DNA from 4 places in the Tardiphaga sp. GW821-FHT12E02 genome. Region 2 is predicted to be linked to each of the others. Evidence: riboswitches for the same ligand, from Rfam matches in the RefSeq annotation. Region 2 holds a riboswitch; each other region holds the start of a gene.
The links. Region 2 has a riboswitch for cobalamin ahead of AC1RQ5_RS01925 (TonB-dependent receptor). Riboswitches for the same ligand answer to the same signal wherever they lie in the genome.
Positions count from the first base shown of each region.

Region 1 (4,282 bases), 4.5 Mb from region 2:
GTACCGAAGTTCAGCACCTCCTGGTAGCGCTCATTGAGGATGTTTTCGCCGCGGGCGAACACCTTCCAGTTCGCGTCGAGCCTGTATTCGCTATAGAGATCGACGCGGGTATAGGCATCGACGACATTGGTCTCGTTGGCGGCACTGTAGCGCTTCGACACCGTCGTGATGCGGGGCTCGATCAGCCAGCGATCATTCGGCGTGATGGTGACCGCGAAACGCGCCAGGTTCTGCGGGCGACGTGCCAGGGTCAGGCCGGTGGTGAGATCGACCGCATGCAGATAGGTATAGGCCGCATTGATCTTCACGAGGCCTGGAATCACATCGATATTGGCGCCGACTTCAAGGCCGCTGGTCTCGGCACGGGCGACATTGGTGTAGTAGCCGAGCGGACGCGAGGCATCGCTGACGAAGTTGATGAGGTTGCTGAAGTCATTGGCAAAGCCCGTCACCGAGAGCACGACACGGCCGTCGAACAGGCTCTGGTCGATGCCAGCGTCATAGCCGAAGCTGGTTTCCGGCGTCAGGTTGAGGCTGCCATAGGTGGTGTCGTAGAGCTGGAACAAGGTCGGCGCCTTGGCGCCGGTGCCGGCGCTGGCGCGCAGTTTGGTGCCGGTCTCCGCGATGTTGTAGGCCGCCGTTGCGCGCCACGTCTCGAAACGCGCGACATTGACCACGTCATCGACACGGCCACCCAGCGTGATGTTCAGACGCTCGCCGATCGGCAGTGACCACAAAGCGAAAGCTGAATTGGTGTCCTGCTGCTTCGCCAGCAGCGGCGTCATCAGGCCGGCGATGGGCAGCACATTGGTGGAGAAGGTCTGCGCCGTCTCGCTCTGCGTCTTGGCGCCGTAAATCAAGGTGCCGAAACCACCGAGCTTCAGATTGGCTTGATATTCCGCGCCGAGGCTGTTGCCCCAATAATCCGACGTCTTCACCGTCGTGTTCTGCGGCAGCATATTGGTGCGATAGGTGTAGTCGGTGAACGAGCGTTCGGTATGGGTGTTCGACACCGTCACGTTATGCGTGAGAATGCCGCCGAAGGAGTCGATGCCGACGCGGCCATAGATGGTCTGCAGCAGGCGATCGGCCGATGCCGGCGTATCCGGGAACGTGCCGCTCGCTGCGTCATAGGCTGCGCGCGTGAAGGACTGCACGGTGCCGGCTTCGAGTCGAATGCCTTCGCCGGCGTCATAGCCGATGCGCGCGCTGCCGCCGACGCGGTCGAAACCGTCGCGTTCGAGATTCGGGAAGCGCGCCTCGAGTGCCGGGATGCGATAGCCGTAACGTGAAAAACCGTTGGAGTGCTGGCCGCCGCCGGTGAAGGCATAGGACCACGGACCATTGGTGCCGACCAGCGAGCCTTGCGTCACCACGGTGCCATAGCTGCCGGCTTCGGTGCGGACATTGAACTGCGCGGGGCCCGAGCCTTTCTTGGTGATGATATTGATCACGCCGCCCATGGCGTCGGAGCCATAGAGCGCGCTTTGCGGGCCGCGGAGCACCTCGATGCGATCGATGGCCGAGGGCGCGAACATGGCAAATTCAAAATCGCCGGACGCCGCCGTGGGATCGTTGACGCGGATGCCGTCGATCATCACCAGCGTCTGGCCGGTATTGGCGCCGCGCATGCGCACATTCGCCGTGCCGCCGGGGCCGCCATTTTCAGAGATGTCGATGCCAGGCACGCTGCGCAGCGCATCGACCAGCGAGCCGGGATTGGATGTCGCGATGGTCTCGCCTGAAACAACGCTGATGGCGCTGCCGGTTGCGCTCAGCGGCTCCGGCGCACGGCTTGCGGTGACGACGACTTCTGAGAGTTCCTGAGGACTGGATTGCGCCTGTGCCTGATGTGCAGACACAGCCAGAATCGCTGCGCCAGTCGCAGCGACCATACGGATAGACATGAGATTCCTTGCCGTCGACCCACCGTCGAACGTGTTCAGTCATGTCTCCGGCCGGTCTCCTGGCTCGCAGTGCTTTCCGGATCCGCCTTCCCGAGCATGCTCAGTGGCTTCAAGGATCCGGACCAACTGCTTACAGTTGCGGGGGCAGCCGCGGCATCAGGGGGAGTTCTCCCCCACACCGCATTCCCGTTTCACCTCCTCGCGGAGGCACCGATGACGGAACCTAACTCGCACAGAGCGTCGCGCTGCGCAACAGGCATATGCTCGTCATTGCGAGGAGCGACAGCGACGAAGCAATCCAGAAACCACGCGAAGGAAGAACTGGATTGCTTCGCTGCGCTCGCAATGACGGCTTTGGTTCTAGCTGCTGAGTGCGGCGAGAACCTCGTCGGGACGCTCGACCATCATCATGTGGCCGGTGGCGGGAAGAATCACCGTGCGCGCGTCGGTGATTGCTGCCGCCAGCGCTTTGCCGGATTTCGCCGGGGTCATCATGTCCCGTTCGCCGAGGATGAGCGTGACGGGAACCTTGATCTGCGCCGCTGCGGCGAGGGCGCCTTGATACGCGTTGCAGGCGTTGAGATCGGCATGCAGCACGCCGGGCTTCGTCGCCTCCAGCACGCGCTGCGCGCCGGTATGCATCCACAGACCCGGCGCGAGACTGCCGCCGAGTTCGGCGCGCATGCCGAGACCCCAGATCGAGACCATGTCGATGGCCGAATGTTCGTTGGCTTCGGCGTCTTTCAGCAGATCGGGACCGACCGTCATCGTTGCCGCCGTACCGAGCAGGTCGAGGCGCGTGACCTTGTCGGGATGGCGCGCGGCGGTCTCCAGCGCGATCAGCGAGCCCATGGAGTGGCCGATGAGGCGTGCCTGCTTTGCGCCTGCTGCGATGATCAGCGCGGCAGTCCAGTCGGCGAGATCGCCGATGGTTGTGAGTGCGTCGCCACCGCTGCGGCCATGGCCGGGAAGATCGGGCGCGAGCACCGCATAGCCATGATGCGCAAACCAGCGCGTATGCAGCGCCCAGGTGGAGCTGTCGAAGCCGGCGCCGTGCAGCAGCACGACGACGGGCAATGACGGATCGAAGGTGCGGCCGCCATTGGCGACAAAGGTGTCGTGTCCATTGACCGTGATCTGCATCGGCTCAGCCCTTCTGCGAGAAGCGCAGCGCCTGCGCGAGATCGTCGATGATGTCTTGCGCGGCCTCGATGCCGACGGAGAGGCGGATCAGCTCTTCGCCGATGCCCGCGGCCTTCAGTTGTTCGGCATCCATCTGCTGATGGGTCGTCGAGGCCGGATGGATCACCAGCGTCTTGGCATCGCCGACATTGGCGAGATGGCTGGTGAGTTTCAGTGCCTCGATGAATTTGCGGCCCGCGGGACGTCCGCCCTTGATGCCGAAGGAGATGATGGAGCCGGCGCCGCGCGGCAGCAGCGTTTTTGCCAGCGCATGATCGGGATGGTTTTCCAGCGAGGGATGCAGCACCCAATCGACCGCCTTGTTGGCCGTGAGCGCGGCAAGCACGGCGCTCGTATTGGCGACATGGCGCTCCATGCGGATGCCGAGTGTCTCGACGCCTTGCAGGAGCTGGAACGCATTGGTCGGCGAGAGGCACGCGCCAAAATCGCGCAGACCTTCGGTGCGGGCGCGCATGATGAAAGCCGCAGTGCCGAACTGTTCGTCGAAGACGATGCCGTGATAGCCGGCATAGGGTTCGGTGAGCTGCGGGAATTTGCCGGAGGCGCGCCAGTCGAAGCGGCCGGCATCGACAATGACGCCGCCGATGGCGATGCCATGGCCACCGATCCATTTGGTCGTCGAATTCATGACGATGTCGGCGCCGAGATCGAGCGGGCGCGACAGGAAGGGCGTCGCGAATGTGTTGTCGATCAGCAGCGGAATCTTCGCGGCATGGGCAATGTCCGCGACGGCGGGAATGTCGAGCACTTCGAGGCCGGGATTGCCGATGGTCTCGCCGATCACGAGCTTCGTGTTCGGCTTGATCGCGGCCTTGAACGCATCGAGATCGCGCGGTTTCACGAAGGTCGTGGTGATGCCGAAGCGCGGCAGCGTGTGTGCCAAGAGATTGATGGTGCCGCCATAGAGCGACGATGACGCCACGATGTGATCGCCGGCATTGAGGATGGTCGCGATGGCGAGATGGAGTGCTGCCATGCCTGATGCGGTGCAGACGGCGCCGACGCCGTTCTCCAGTGCGGCCAGGCGCTCTTCGAGCACCGCGATGGTCGGATTGGAGATGCGGGTATAGATGTGCCCGGCGCGTTCGAGATTGAACAAAGCTGCGGCGTGATCGGTGTCCTGAAACACGAAGGATGTTGTTTGATGAATCGGCACCGCGCGCGATCCGGTG
Region 1 covers NZ_JBXAQK010000001.1:4,896,959-4,901,240, reverse strand. The annotation lists gene AC1RQ5_RS23225 (TonB-dependent receptor plug domain-containing protein) at 1-1,907, opposite strand, end outside; cobalamin riboswitch at 1,940-2,137, opposite strand; gene AC1RQ5_RS23220 (alpha/beta fold hydrolase) at 2,268-3,050, opposite strand; gene AC1RQ5_RS23215 (O-acetylhomoserine aminocarboxypropyltransferase) at 3,055-4,282, opposite strand, start outside.
Region 1: it holds a riboswitch for cobalamin, as region 2 does, so the genes downstream of both, AC1RQ5_RS23225 (TonB-dependent receptor plug domain-containing protein) here and AC1RQ5_RS01925 (TonB-dependent receptor) in region 2, are expected to answer to the same signal.

Region 2 (4,282 bases):
TTTCGGTGTTGTTGCCATTGCGGTTCACGAGGCCGGACGCCGGGCTGTAGACGTAGCTCTCCGCGTTACGCCAGTGGCGATGGACATCCATATAATACAGCACATTGCGCACGGTCACGCCGTCGGTGACGTTCCACTCGGTGCGGATCTGGTTGAGATTGTCCTTGTAGTGAACGATGCCGTTGCTGAAATTGTAGTTGTTGAAGCGCGTCGCTTCGAGAATGCGGCCATTGACCAGCGGCGTGCCCCAATAATTCTGCGGCTGCACGTCGGCATAGTCGCTGAGGAAGGTCCAGGTGAGGTCTTCAGTCTGCTTGACCTGAATGGCGGCATGCACGGAGACATTGGAATTGTTGCCGCGATCCATCCAGCCATCCGAGAGATTGCCGGTGGCGGTGACGCGATAGGCGACCTTGTCATTGATGGCGCCGCCGCTATCGACGGCGATGCGCTTGGTCATGTTGGTGTCGAGCGACATCTCGGCCTGGTTGACCGGCACCCAGGTCGGCAGTTTCGACACTACATTGATGGCGCCGCCGATGGCGCCCGAGCCGTACAGCACCGAGGCGGGGCCGCGCAGCACCTCGATGCGCTCGGCCGACCAGGTGTCATAAGGGAATGTCGCCGTGCCCTGGCCGACATAGAGCTGGGTGCCGTCATACATGGTCATGACGGAGCTGGAGCCGGTGAAGCCGCGTGCGCTGAAAGCGAGGCCGCCATTGCCGAGCGACGGATTGGCGGTGATGCCGACGGCATTCTGCGTCACGGCATCATTGATGTTCTGCTGGCCGCGCTCGGACATGGTCTGCGCGGAGATCACATCGACGCTGGCCGGCGTCTGCAGGCGGGTGAGGCCGAGGCGGCTGGCGGTCGGCGCCGTACCGGTGAGATTGAGCGTCGGTGCCGCGAAGACCGGGTCGATGGGCGTTGCGACAGGCGCGGCCGTCGTCGCGGCGACATTACGCTGCTGGCGCGACCGCGCGGCGCGGCTTGCATTGCCGGTGGTCGCACGGCGCGCGCGCTGCGGCTGGGCAGTGGGCTGCACGAAGACGGGATCGAGGGTCTGACTCGGTTTCGCGTCCTGGGCATAGCCATCGGCGGACCACAGCAGGCAAGGCAATGCGACGGTGCAGAGAAGGAAACGGCGGCGCATCACTGCGACGGAGGAGACGGCGGTCATCAAAAAAACTCGCGATAACGTGGCACGTCACCGCGAACCAAGGCGCTTTGCATCCATCACGAACGCAATTCGACTTCCACCAGGACACCCCGCCCAATGTGCTCGCGTGTGACCACGACTGACGGCAGGTCTCCTGGCTCGCGGGTCAATGCCTGTCGCCGCCTTCCCGGACCGAGGTCCAGTGGCTCTTGGCGAAGGCTCGCCGCTTACAGTTGCGGGGGCAGCCGCGGAGTCGGCTCGCCTTGCGACCATGTCGCGCGAACCTCACCGCATTCCCTATTGGTCCCGAAGGAACCGTCGGGATCACGTTAGGGTGATGTTTACGAATGTGTCAACGCGCGCGCGGTTCGATGGCGCCTTTATGGCGGCCTGTGTGTGGATCATGCATCACTGCGACCGATGCGTGAGGCATCAGACGATCTGGCCACGGCGCAATCGACGCATCGCGATGATTGCGATGATCAAGCTCACAAGCAGCAGTAGCGCGGCGCGCGATGCGATGCGCCACGAAGTTGTATCCGCCGCGGTCTCGCGCCATTGCCACACCGGCAATGCGGCCATCTCGGCGAGCGTTGTTGCTTGGTCTGTTGCGATCTTCGGCGCAAAGAAGGCGCGCCAGCCATTGTGGAAGGTTTCGGTCTGCGCCTTGAAGGCAAGGAAGCGGCGCGAGTCATTGCCGGCGACGAGGTTCAACGCCTCGTTGACGAGGATGGCTGGCGACAGAAAGCCGATCGTATCGACCAGCTTCTGCTGTTCGAGCAACTGATGATCGAACTGGTTCAGCAGCGGCTCGACCTGCGCATCGACGCGCTGCTTGGCGAGGAAGAACGCGCGCATGCGGGCGGGGACTTCGATGCGGCCGTCCTTCACCGTCAATGTCTCGGGATCGGAGGCATAGCGATAATCCGTGCTGTACATGTCCTCATATTCGCGCAGTGCATCCGCAGTGACGACGCGGGTGCGGCTGGCAAGCTCGGTGCGCGATGGGGCCGGGCTGATGGCACCGACGACGAGATTCATCACGATGGGCAGGATGAGGACGAGAAACGTCCAGCCGGAGATCATGATCAAGGCATTGGAGGAGGACGTACGACCGAACGCATTGACCAGCGCGGCGAGCGCGAACCAGAACAGCGTGTAGCTGGCGACGACCAGCGCCCACAGCGCCATGAAGAGCAGTGAGTCTGCCGTGCGGGTTTCGGGAAACAGCGCCAGCAGGACGAGCGGCGGCAGCGGCAGCAGGATCGCCAGCAGCGCGAGATAGCGCGCGCTGGCCTTGGCGGCGACCAACGTCGTCAGCGCCATCGGCTGCGCGAACAGCATGCGCAGCGTGCCTTGTTCGCGTTCGGCAGACAGCATGTTGAAGGACAAGCCGATCACCAGCAGCGGCAGCACGAAGGTGATGACGAAGGAGAGATCGAAATGGCCGCTGAGCAGATTCCACGGATTCTCGATCTCGGTGTCATACATGAACTGCACCTTGCTGAGATACGAGATGCGGTAATAATTCGGCACCATGTCGGACTGGCCGATCGCGAGTGCTGCCAGCGGCAGATTCGGCAGCGTGGTGTGGCGGCCGGCGAGGTTGCCGGCCAGCGCCGCGGGGTTGGCGGGATTGCCGAACGGGACCAGCGCTTGCTTGCCGTCCAGAACCGATTGCAGTGTCTTCTCGTTATTGGCTTGCCGCTTTTCGCTGTGCGCGGTCACCTCGGCGATCATCGCGTTGCGCTGCTGCGCCTGGGTGATGCCGACGAACAGCCCACCCAGTACCATCAACGCCAGCAAGATAGCGACGATCGGCAGCGTGCGGTCGCGGGTGAGGATGGTGAGCTCGTGGCGGAAGATGAGCCAGAAGGTCGAGGCGGTGGTGTGCTGTGACATGTCAGGCCACGCGCTTCAGGCTGCGGGAGACTGCGAGATGCGCGAGCAAGGCGGCGGCAGCGAATATCGTGGCGAGGAGCAGCAGGTCGCGCCAATACCGGCTTGCGGCGAAACCGATGGTGGGGAGCTGGTATTTGAACTCCGGCACGGTGGCCCAAAGCCTGGCGCCGGCCTTGTAGCTGAAATGCGCATTGTCGAGCGTGTCGGCATGGGCGACGAGATCGTCGCTGACAATGTCCTGGATCTTGCGGCGCTGCAGTTCAGCGGCGGTGGAGAAATCGCGATGTTGCGCGAAATCCGTGCCGGCAAGGCCCATGGAAAAGCCGCGCAGCGTGATCACGGGGGCGATCAGGCCAACCCATTGCTGGAAACGCTGCTGGTGCTCGAATGTGTCCCATAATTTGCCGAATGTCTGGTCGAGCACGCCATAGCCGGCATGATCATCGACCTTCAGCGCCGCGCCCCATTTGCTGAGCGGCAGCGACGGATCCCATTGGGCATCGACATTGAAGGTGGTTTTCCAGGCCTGATCTGCGGCTTCGGAAATGTCGTGCGAGAGGTGGTTGTTGAAATCCAGCCGTGACGGCGTGGGATAGACTACATTGGCGACTTCGGACGCCGTGCGCGGCGCGATCAGGGTGGCGGCGACCCAGAAGCCGAGCAGCAGCACCACGGCTGCGCGCGACGAGCGCACCAATGCGGATACGGCGATGGTGAGGAAGACGAAGAAGCCGAGATAAAGGCCGTAGCCGGCGATCAACCACATCATGCGATAGACGATATCCAGTCGCTCGGCCGAGGGCAGACGGCCAATGGCGACGATGGAGAAAGCGAGCCAGACCGGGATCACCAGCGCAAAAGCGCAGGCGGCGAGCGCCAGCGCCTTGCCGAGCAGCAGGCTTCGCGCGGGCACACCGATGCTCAGCAATTGCCGCAACGTGCCGCGCTCGCGCTCGCCGCTGATGGCGCTGAAGCCGATGACGATGATCAGCAGCGGCACCAGCACCTGCACGATCCATGCGGGCGAGAGTTGGCCGAAGCGCTGCAGCCCGGTGGCATCCTGCGCCGGCCGGAATTTCAGTTCGCTCTGGCGATGCGCCTGCAGCCAGACGGTGGAGCCGACAAAAGGCTCGATGCCTGGATCGAGCACCGCCAGCGGCGGTTCCGGCTTGAACACATGCATGCCCTGCTCGGCGGCATCATGCGGATGCCGTTCGCCCT
Region 2 covers NZ_JBXAQK010000001.1:398,880-403,161, reverse strand. The annotation lists gene AC1RQ5_RS01925 (TonB-dependent receptor) at 1-1,180, opposite strand, end outside; cobalamin riboswitch at 1,287-1,494, opposite strand; gene AC1RQ5_RS01920 (ABC transporter permease subunit) at 1,592-3,061, opposite strand; gene AC1RQ5_RS01915 (ABC transporter permease subunit) at 3,063-4,282, opposite strand, start outside.

Region 3 (4,282 bases), 2.4 Mb from region 2:
TGCCGATCGATCAACGCGGCATCACGCCCGCGCCACGCGCAGCTTGAGGACAATGGAATGCCCTATCTCGTCGCCTCGGATCTGCCCACTGAAACCGCCGGCCGTCGCTTTCGCCAATTGCTGAAAGCACCCGGCATTCTCCAACTCCCGGGCGCGCACAACGGCATGGCGGCCCTGCAGGCCAAATCCTTTGGCTTTCAAGGTCTTTATCTGTCCGGCGCAGCGATGACGGCCTCCATGGGCCTGCCAGATCTCGGGATCATCACCGTCGATGAGGTGTCTTTCTTCATCCGCCAAATCGTCCGCGCGGCACAACTGCCGCTGCTGGTCGATGCCGATACCGGTTATGGCGAAGCGCTGAATGTGATGCATGCTGTTCGCACCTTCGAGGATGCCGGTGCTGGCGCGCTGCATCTCGAAGACCAGATCCTCCCGAAGAAATGCGGTCATCTCAACGACAAGAAGATCGCCGATGCTCGCGACATGGCCGCGAAGGTCGCGGCCGCCGCCAAAGCGCGTCGCGATCTCGTGATCATCGCGCGCACCGATGCCGCCGCCAGCGAAGGCCTCGACGGCGCGGTGGCACGCGCAAAGCTCTATATGGACGCGGGCGCCGATGCGATCTTCCCGGAGGCGCTCAACACCGCCGAGATGTTTCGTGCCTTCGCGGAGCGGATGCCCGGCGTGCCCCTGCTCGCCAATATGACGGAGTTCGGCAAGACGCCGTTTTTCACCGCATCGGAATTCGAAGCGATGGGCTATGCGATGGTGATCTGGCCGGTCTCGTCATTGCGTGTCGCCAACAAGGCGCAGGCCGATCTCTATGCCGCCATCGCGCGTGATGGCGGCACCCACAACATGGTCGATCGCATGCAGACTCGCGCCGAGCTTTACGACACCATCGGCCTGCATGATTACGAAGCCCTGGATTCGTCGATCATCCAGACCATCGTTCCGGAAGCCATGCCGCGATAACGACGGGCCTCTGCCCACTGTCGGGATTGGCACATGCAATGCGCGACCTGCCCACACGGCAGCCCACGGATTGACGAACCGATCCCGGCCTACTTAAGTCTCTGCGTCGAGGTCTCCGGGTCATGTTCGATCCGGAGCTAAGAGGGAAGCCGGTGCGCGACGAACGTCATGAGTTCGTCGCAAGGCCGGCGCTGCCCCCGCAACTGTAAGCGGTGAGCGAGCGTCCATCAGTGTCACTGAAGCCAAAAGCTTCGGGAAGGCCGGACGTCAGCCACGACCCGCGAGCCAGGAGACCTGCCTCGACAAACTGTACGTCCACGGGCGGGGTGTCCCGGTGGTGCGCTAAGCAGCCTGCCGCATGTGCGGCAGATCATGCCCGCGTCCGCCTTCCCTTTGCCCCCAATCATGGGGTTAAAGCTATGTCGATCTCTTCACTTCCTGTTGCAACGCTCGGTACGCCGCGGATCGGTCCGCGGCGCGAATTGAAATTCGCCCTCGAAAGTTTCTGGGCCGGGAAATCCACCGAACAAGAGCTGCTGAAGACTGCAGCCGATCTGCGCGCCGCCAATTGGGCGCGACAGAAATCACTCGGCGTGACGATCATCCCGTCCAACGACTTTTCACTCTATGATCAGGTGCTCGACACCAGTGTGATGGTCGGTGCCATTCCCAGGGCCTATGGCTGGACATCTGGCAGCGTATCGCTCGCCACCTATTTCGCCATGGCGCGCGGCGCCCAGGGCGATGCGCATGATGCAAGCTGTGGTCATGCCCATCACGGCCACGGCGTTGTCGCGCAGGAAATGACGAAGTGGTTCGACACCAACTATCACTACATGGTGCCGGAATTCTCCAGCGATCAGACATTCGCCTTGTCCTCGCGCAAGCCGATCGAGGAGTTCGAGGAAGCCAAGGCGCTCGGCCATCACACGCGCCCCGTGCTGGTCGGCCCCGTCACCTTCCTGAAGCTCGGCAAGAGCCACGATGCAGGCTTCAATCCGCTCTCGCTGCTCGACAGGCTCCTGCCCGTCTATGTCGAGCTGCTGCGTGAGCTGGCGAAACGCGGTGCCGACTGGGTGCAGATCGACGAGCCCTGTCTCGTGCTCGATCTCGACAGTCCCACCCGCGATGCGCTGAAGCACGCTTATGCAGGCATCTGCGCCAATGTGCCGGGCTTGAAGATCATGCTCGCCACCTATTTCGGCGAGATCGGCGACAATCTCGACACCGCACTGGCCCTCCCCGTGGCCGGCCTTCATATCGACCTCAAGCGCGGCACCGATCAGCTCGTACAGGTGGCATCGCGCATACGGCCGGATCAGGTGCTGTCGCTCGGCGTCGTCGATGGACGCAATGTCTGGCGCACGGATCTGTCCGGCACGCTCGATCACATCACGCCCGTGGTGAAGCAGCTCGGCGCGGAGCGTGTACAGATCGCAACATCCTGCTCGCTGTTGCATGTGCCCATCGATCTCGCGCTCGAAACCGATCTCGATCCCGATGTGAAAAGCTGGCTCGCTTTCTCGCTGCAGAAGATGGGCGAGCTCTCGACCCTCGGCAGAGCACTGGCGCAGGGCCGCGCCAGCGTCGGCGATGCGCTCGCCGCCTCCGACAGTGCCGTGATCGCACGCGATTCATCGCCGAAGATTCACAATGACGCCGTCGCCAGGCGCATGGCGGGCCTGACCGGCCAGAGCCACAGCCGCAAATCGCCTTTCGCAAACCGGGCGGATATCCAGCGCAAGGCCTTCGACCTGCCCCGCTTCCCGACCACCACCATCGGCTCGTTCCCGCAAACGGCCATCGTGCGCAATGCCCGCGCGTCCTTCACCCGTGGCGACATCACGCTCGACAAGTATGAGCAGTTCCTCCGCGAAGAGACGGCCGAGGCGGTGCGCTGGCAGGAGGAGATCGGTCTCGACGTGCTCGTGCACGGCGAGTTCGAGCGCAACGACATGGTGCAGTACTTTGGCGAGCAGCTCACCGGCTTCACCTTTACCAAATTCGGCTGGGTGCAGTCCTATGGCTCGCGCTATGTACGCCCGCCGATCCTGTTCGGCGACGTCTCGCGTCCGAAGGAAATGACCGTGGGCTGGTGGCGCTATTCGCAGTCACTGACCAAAAAGCCGATGAAGGCGATGCTCACCGGGCCCGTCACGATCCTGAACTGGTCCTTCGTCCGTGACGATATCCCGCGCAGCGTCGCCTGCCAGCAGATCGCCTTCGCCATCCGCGACGAGGTCATCGATCTCGAAGAGGCCGGCGCCAGGATGATCCAGATCGACGAAGCCGCCTTGCGGGAGGGCCTGCCGCTGCGCAAGTCGCAGTGGACAACCTATCTCGATTGGGCCGTGGGCAGCTTCCGCATCACCGCATCAGGCGTTGACGACAAGACCCAGATCCACACCCATATGTGCTATTCCGAGTTCAACGATATCATCGACGCCATCGGCGCCATGGATGCCGACGTCATCTCCATCGAGACGTCGCGCTCCAAGATGGAGTTGCTCGACGCCTTCAAGAGCTACAAATATCCCAATGAGATCGGACCCGGCGTCTACGACATCCACTCGCCACGCGTGCCGGATATCGCCGAGATGACCGAGCTTCTGGCGCTCGCACGCCAGCGGCTCACCGATGCGCAGCTCTGGATCAATCCGGATTGCGGCTTGAAGACGCGCAAATGGGATGAGGTGAAGCCCGCGCTCGTCAACATGGTCGCCGCCGCCCGCGAGCTGCGAACGGCCTCCTGACCGACTCCGATGACAGCGCATCCCTTGATGCGCTGTCATCCCTCTGGTTGCGCCCCGCCGCAATTAACCGCGCGATAACCATAAATCGGCATGATGGGTGCATCGAATGGAGCGCCACATGGCTAGACAATTCGAATTCATCTGCGCCGTGATCTACGGAGCCGTGCTTGTTGTCGGCGTGACAGCCGAAGCAATGCCCTGGTTTGCCGGCTAGGCGTCACATTCCCAAAAGCTAACGCATCGCTCGTCACATCGAGCGGGCCTCATCGTCACCGGCCTGCCGATGCGCCTGCACCGCCTGCTCTGCGGCGGCCGCCGCCTGGCCATAGCGAAACCACGGAATGCGCGGCCACAGGTGATGCACCAGATGATAGTTCTGGTTCAGCATCAGAACCTGCAGCAACCGCCCTCGAAACATCCGCGTGCTTTCCAGCGGATGGGTCGATGTGTGCGGATAATGCACCGCCCAGGCGCCGGTCAGCTCCAGCAGCACGCCGGAGATCACCACCGGGCCGAGCCAGACAAAGAGGGCAAACTCCAAATGTCCGGCGACC
Region 3 covers NZ_JBXAQK010000001.1:2,787,119-2,791,400, reverse strand. The annotation lists gene prpC (bifunctional 2-methylcitrate synthase/citrate synthase) at 1-47, shown strand, start outside; gene prpB (methylisocitrate lyase) at 58-975, shown strand; cobalamin riboswitch at 1,068-1,291, shown strand; gene metE (5-methyltetrahydropteroyltriglutamate--homocysteine S-methyltransferase) at 1,395-3,728, shown strand; gene AC1RQ5_RS13060 (fatty acid desaturase) at 3,976-4,282, opposite strand, start outside.
Region 3: it holds a riboswitch for cobalamin, as region 2 does, so the genes downstream of both, metE (5-methyltetrahydropteroyltriglutamate--homocysteine S-methyltransferase) here and AC1RQ5_RS01925 (TonB-dependent receptor) in region 2, are expected to answer to the same signal.

Region 4 (4,282 bases), 4.5 Mb from region 2:
CAAATTACGCTCAATGCGGCCGGCATATCGAGCGTCAGCGAGCGTGGGGCCGCACCGTCAAAGGTGAGAGCCAGCGCCCATGTATTGAACACGACGATGGCATACATCATCGGAACTTGCCGCGTGAAAGCAGCAAGCTTGGCCTGTATCAATTCCGGGTTGTCACGCGGCAAGCGCAACAAATCCGGCAATTGGTCGGCGAATGTGTCAAAAACCCTGGACATCGTGCCGGATCCAAATTGAGTAACTACTGAAATAGAGCGTCAGCTTAATACCTACTCAAACTTGTTTAAGATTGACTGACGAGCATTGCGCAGGGATTGCAGGCCTTCACCATGATCTATGTTAGTTCGCTGAGCGGACTTCCCGCTCTTGCAGCGTCCCTCGCGGACTTCGATTTGCTCACGCTGTTATCGCCAAGTGCGGCTGCACGCGACTGGAACGGCATCGCGCGCGAGCGGCATGTGCAGCTGTCGTTTCATGACATCGTGGAGTTGACGCCGGATCTGATTGCACCGGACGCCGATGTCATGCGCGCCATTCTCGCCTTCGGCCGTGGCGCGGTGGATGAGCGTCCGCTGCTGGTGCACTGCTGGGCTGGCATCAGCCGTTCGAGCGCGGCCGCCTATGCGATCGCTTGCGATCGCAATCCCGGTTACGAGTCTGAAATTGCCGATGAGCTGCGGCGCCGCTCACCTTACGTGACGCCGAACAAATTGATGGTGAAGCTTGCCGACGACATGCTCGGACGTGGCGGGCGCATGAGCGAGGCTGTCGCACGCATCGGCCGCGGTGCGGAAACCGCCGAAGGCGAGCCGTATCAATTGCCGTTGCGCTGGCCTATCTGAGCACGGCGGCGACGCCGAGCAGGAAACCGATCTCGAACACCTGCTCGATCGCGCCGAGCACATCGCCGGTGTAACCGCCGATCATGCGCCTGGCCCAGCGCGCGAGCAGGGCGCCGAGCAGGGCACCGAGCACAAGGCCGAGAACGGCCGACTTGAACGAGATGAGCGCAAGCGGAATCACCGCCAGCGCGACGATGACGAGCAAAAATATGATATCATCACGCGGCACCGGCGCCTCGGCATAGCGCACTTTCATCGCTGCGGTGTCGCCGGCATAAGCGAGGCGATTCATCACGAAAGCCGGCATCGCACGTGCCGCGGCATGCACAGCGATCAGTGCCGTCGCGCCGGCCCAAGGCGGCAGCGTTGCCAGCGCTGCGATGCGCAAGGCGCAGCCAAGCCCGAGCGCCAGCGCGCCATAAGTGCCGATGCGGCTGTCCTTCATGATGGCGAGGCGTTTTTCGATCGTCCAGCCACCACCAAAGGCATCGACGGTGTCGGCAAGGCCGTCTTCATGCAGCGCACTGGTGAGCACGATGCTCGTCGTCACGGCGAGCAGGGCGGCGATCGATGGCGACCAGACGTGACAGGCGACAACAAAAACGACGGCGCAGGCCAAGCCGATGCCGGCGCCCACCAGCGGAAAATACTTCATGGCACGCGCCAGCCAGTCGGGCGCAGGCGCGCCATCGGCAAGCGGTGTCGGCAGCACCGTAAGAAAACGGATCGCATTGAGCAGATGCGGATCCGGCGTCATCTAGATCCGCCCCGCCAGCACGTCGTCGAGACTGGCGACATCGGTGAGCAGCCGCGCAGCGGCGCGCACCAGCGGCACCGCGAGCAGCGCACCGGTGCCTTCGCCGAGGCGCAGGCCGAGATCCAGCAAGGGCTGTGCGTCGAGCGCGTTCAGGACGATGTCGTGTCCGCGTTCCGCAGAGCGATGCGCGAACACGCAATAGCCGCGCGCCTCGGGACTCAGCCGGATCGCAAGCAGCGCGGCGACGCTGGAGATGAAGCCGTCGATGATCACAGGCCGCCGTTGCGACGCCGCCCCTAGGATCGCACCGGCCATGCCGGCAATTTCGAGCCCGCCGAATTCCGCGAGCACATCCAGCGGCGCGGTGGCATCGCTGCGCGCGGAGGCCATCTCGATCGCAGCGCGCTTGCGGGCCATGCCGAGATCGTCCTGGCCGGCGCCGACACCGATGCAGTCAGTGAGCGTCGCTGGTGCGAGGCGATGCGCAAGCAACGCGGAGGAGGCGGTATTGCCGATGCCCATTTCGCCGAGCGCGATGATATCGGCACCGGCCTTGATCTCACCGATCGCGATGCGGATGCCATGCGCGAGTGCAGTGGCAGCTTGTTCCGACGTCATTGCCGGCTCGCGCGCGGCATTGGCGGTGCCCAAGCGCACCTTGGCGTCGCGCAAACCCGGATGCACCGGCAGTTCCGCTGCGACGCCGATATCGATGACGCGAACGTCGATGGCATTCGCCTTGGCGAACGCATTGGCAGTGGCGCGACCGGCGAGGTAGGTCATGACCATCGCGACGGTCACGGCTGACGGATACTGCGACACGCCCTCGGCCACGAGACCGTGATCGCCGGCGAAGACCAGCAGCACGGCTTTCTCGCCGCGCGGCTCGCCGGGATGGCGGATCATGCCAAGCTGGAGGGCCAGTTCCTCGATTCGCCCGAGCGAACCCGGCGGCTTGGCCTTGCCGTCGATGACCGCGCGCAGGCTGGCCTCGGTGGCGGGATCGAGGGGCGCGATGGCCGGCGGCTGCCAGATAGGGCTCTGTGTGGTCAAAATCAGGTTCCTTTGGCCGCCTGTCTCGCGCATCCGCGGCCATTCGGTCAACAGCAGCGGCGCGGTTCCGGCTGTGGTTGACCCGGACTGTGGGGGCAGATAGCGTCCGCGGCGATGGTCCTTCCGCGTGGAAGGTGAAAAGGGAAGCCGGTGCGATACCGGCGCTGCCCCCGCAACTGTAAGCGACGAGCCCGCGCCGGTGCCACTGGGAGTTCCTGATCGGGGAATTGCTGGGAAGGCGGTGATGGGCGCCGACTCGCGAGCCAGGAGACCTGCCGTCACGAATTGTGCTTTGGAGGCGTCGTCGGGGCGGGGTGCACCGGACGGGAGCGAGCGGATGGCAGCATCCGCGCGACCCAACAAAGCTCGCCCGATTTGAGCCCGTGATGGATCGCAACGCATCGAGTTTGCCCGACGACCTTGCCGTCAATGACCTGCCGCGCCCGCTGCCTTCAGCGCCGGTGGTGGTCAGCGTATGCGTGAACTGCAAGGCCGCCGATGGCGCCGTGGTCGGTTCTGCCATGCTGGATGCTGTCACGGCCGCGCTTGATGCGCGCGATGTCGATGTCATGGTGCGCCCGGTGCAGTGCCTCAGCGTCTGCAAGCGGCCGACAACGGTCGCGGTGACGAGCCAGGATGGCTACACATTCTTGTTCGGCGACCTGCTGGCGGACACCGGCCCGGATGCGGTCGCATCCTTCGTGCAGTCCTATCAGACATCCGATTACGGCTTGGTGCCGTGGCGCGAGCGCGCCGACGTGCTGCGCAAGGGCATGGTCGCGCGCGTGCCGCCGCTGCGCTGGTCGCCCGCAGATGGCAGGGCGCCGAAATGACATCGCTCGGCACCACATTGGTTCTCGGCGGCGCGCGCTCCGGCAAGTCGGCCTTTGCCGAACGGCTGATCGGCGAGATGTCGCTCACAAAAGTCTATCTCGCCACGGCGACGCCCGGCGATGACGAGATGCAGGTGCGCATCGCGCAGCACCGCAAGCAGCGCGGCGAGGGCTGGATCACCATCGAGGAGCCGCTGGCGCTGGTGGATACGCTGACGCGCGAATCCACCATCGGCCGCGTCATTCTCGTCGATTGCCTGACGCTGTGGCTGTCCAATCTAATGATGGCGGAGCGCGATCCCGAGGTCGAGGCAAAGCGGCTGGTGCGCTTCCTCGATGTCTCGCGCTATCCCATCGTGTTTGTATCCAATGAAGTCGGTCTCGGCCTGGTGCCGGAGACCCCGCTCGGCCGCGCCTTCCGTGATGCGCAGGGCCGCCTCAACCAGACCATTGCCGCCGCTGTCAACAATGTCGCTTTCGTCGCTGCCGGCCTGCCTCTTTGGCTCAAGCGTTTCCAGGAGAATTGAATGTCCCGCGTTCCCGTCACCGTCCTCACCGGCTTCCTCGGCGCCGGCAAGACCACGCTGTTGCGCTCGCTGCTGACCCAGGCCGATGGACGCCGCATTGCCGTGATCGTCAATGAATTCGGCGATGCCGGTTTCGATGGTGGCCTCGTCGAGGAATGCGCGGCGAAAGCCTGCGCGCCCGGCGACATCGTCGAGCTCACCAATGGGTGCATCTGCTGCACGGTGGCCGATGATTTCGTGCCGACCATGGAAAAGCTGTTGTCG
Region 4 covers NZ_JBXAQK010000001.1:4,912,722-4,917,003, reverse strand. The annotation lists gene AC1RQ5_RS23300 (putative bifunctional diguanylate cyclase/phosphodiesterase) at 1-224, opposite strand, end outside; gene AC1RQ5_RS23295 (tyrosine phosphatase family protein) at 336-848, shown strand; gene cobS (adenosylcobinamide-GDP ribazoletransferase) at 841-1,605, opposite strand; gene cobT (nicotinate-nucleotide--dimethylbenzimidazole phosphoribosyltransferase) at 1,606-2,691, opposite strand; cobalamin riboswitch at 2,757-2,952, shown strand; gene AC1RQ5_RS23280 (DUF1636 family protein) at 3,045-3,491, shown strand; gene cobU (bifunctional adenosylcobinamide kinase/adenosylcobinamide-phosphate guanylyltransferase) at 3,488-4,018, shown strand; gene cobW (cobalamin biosynthesis protein CobW) at 4,019-4,282, shown strand, end outside.
Region 4: it holds a riboswitch for cobalamin, as region 2 does, so the genes downstream of both, AC1RQ5_RS23280 (DUF1636 family protein) here and AC1RQ5_RS01925 (TonB-dependent receptor) in region 2, are expected to answer to the same signal.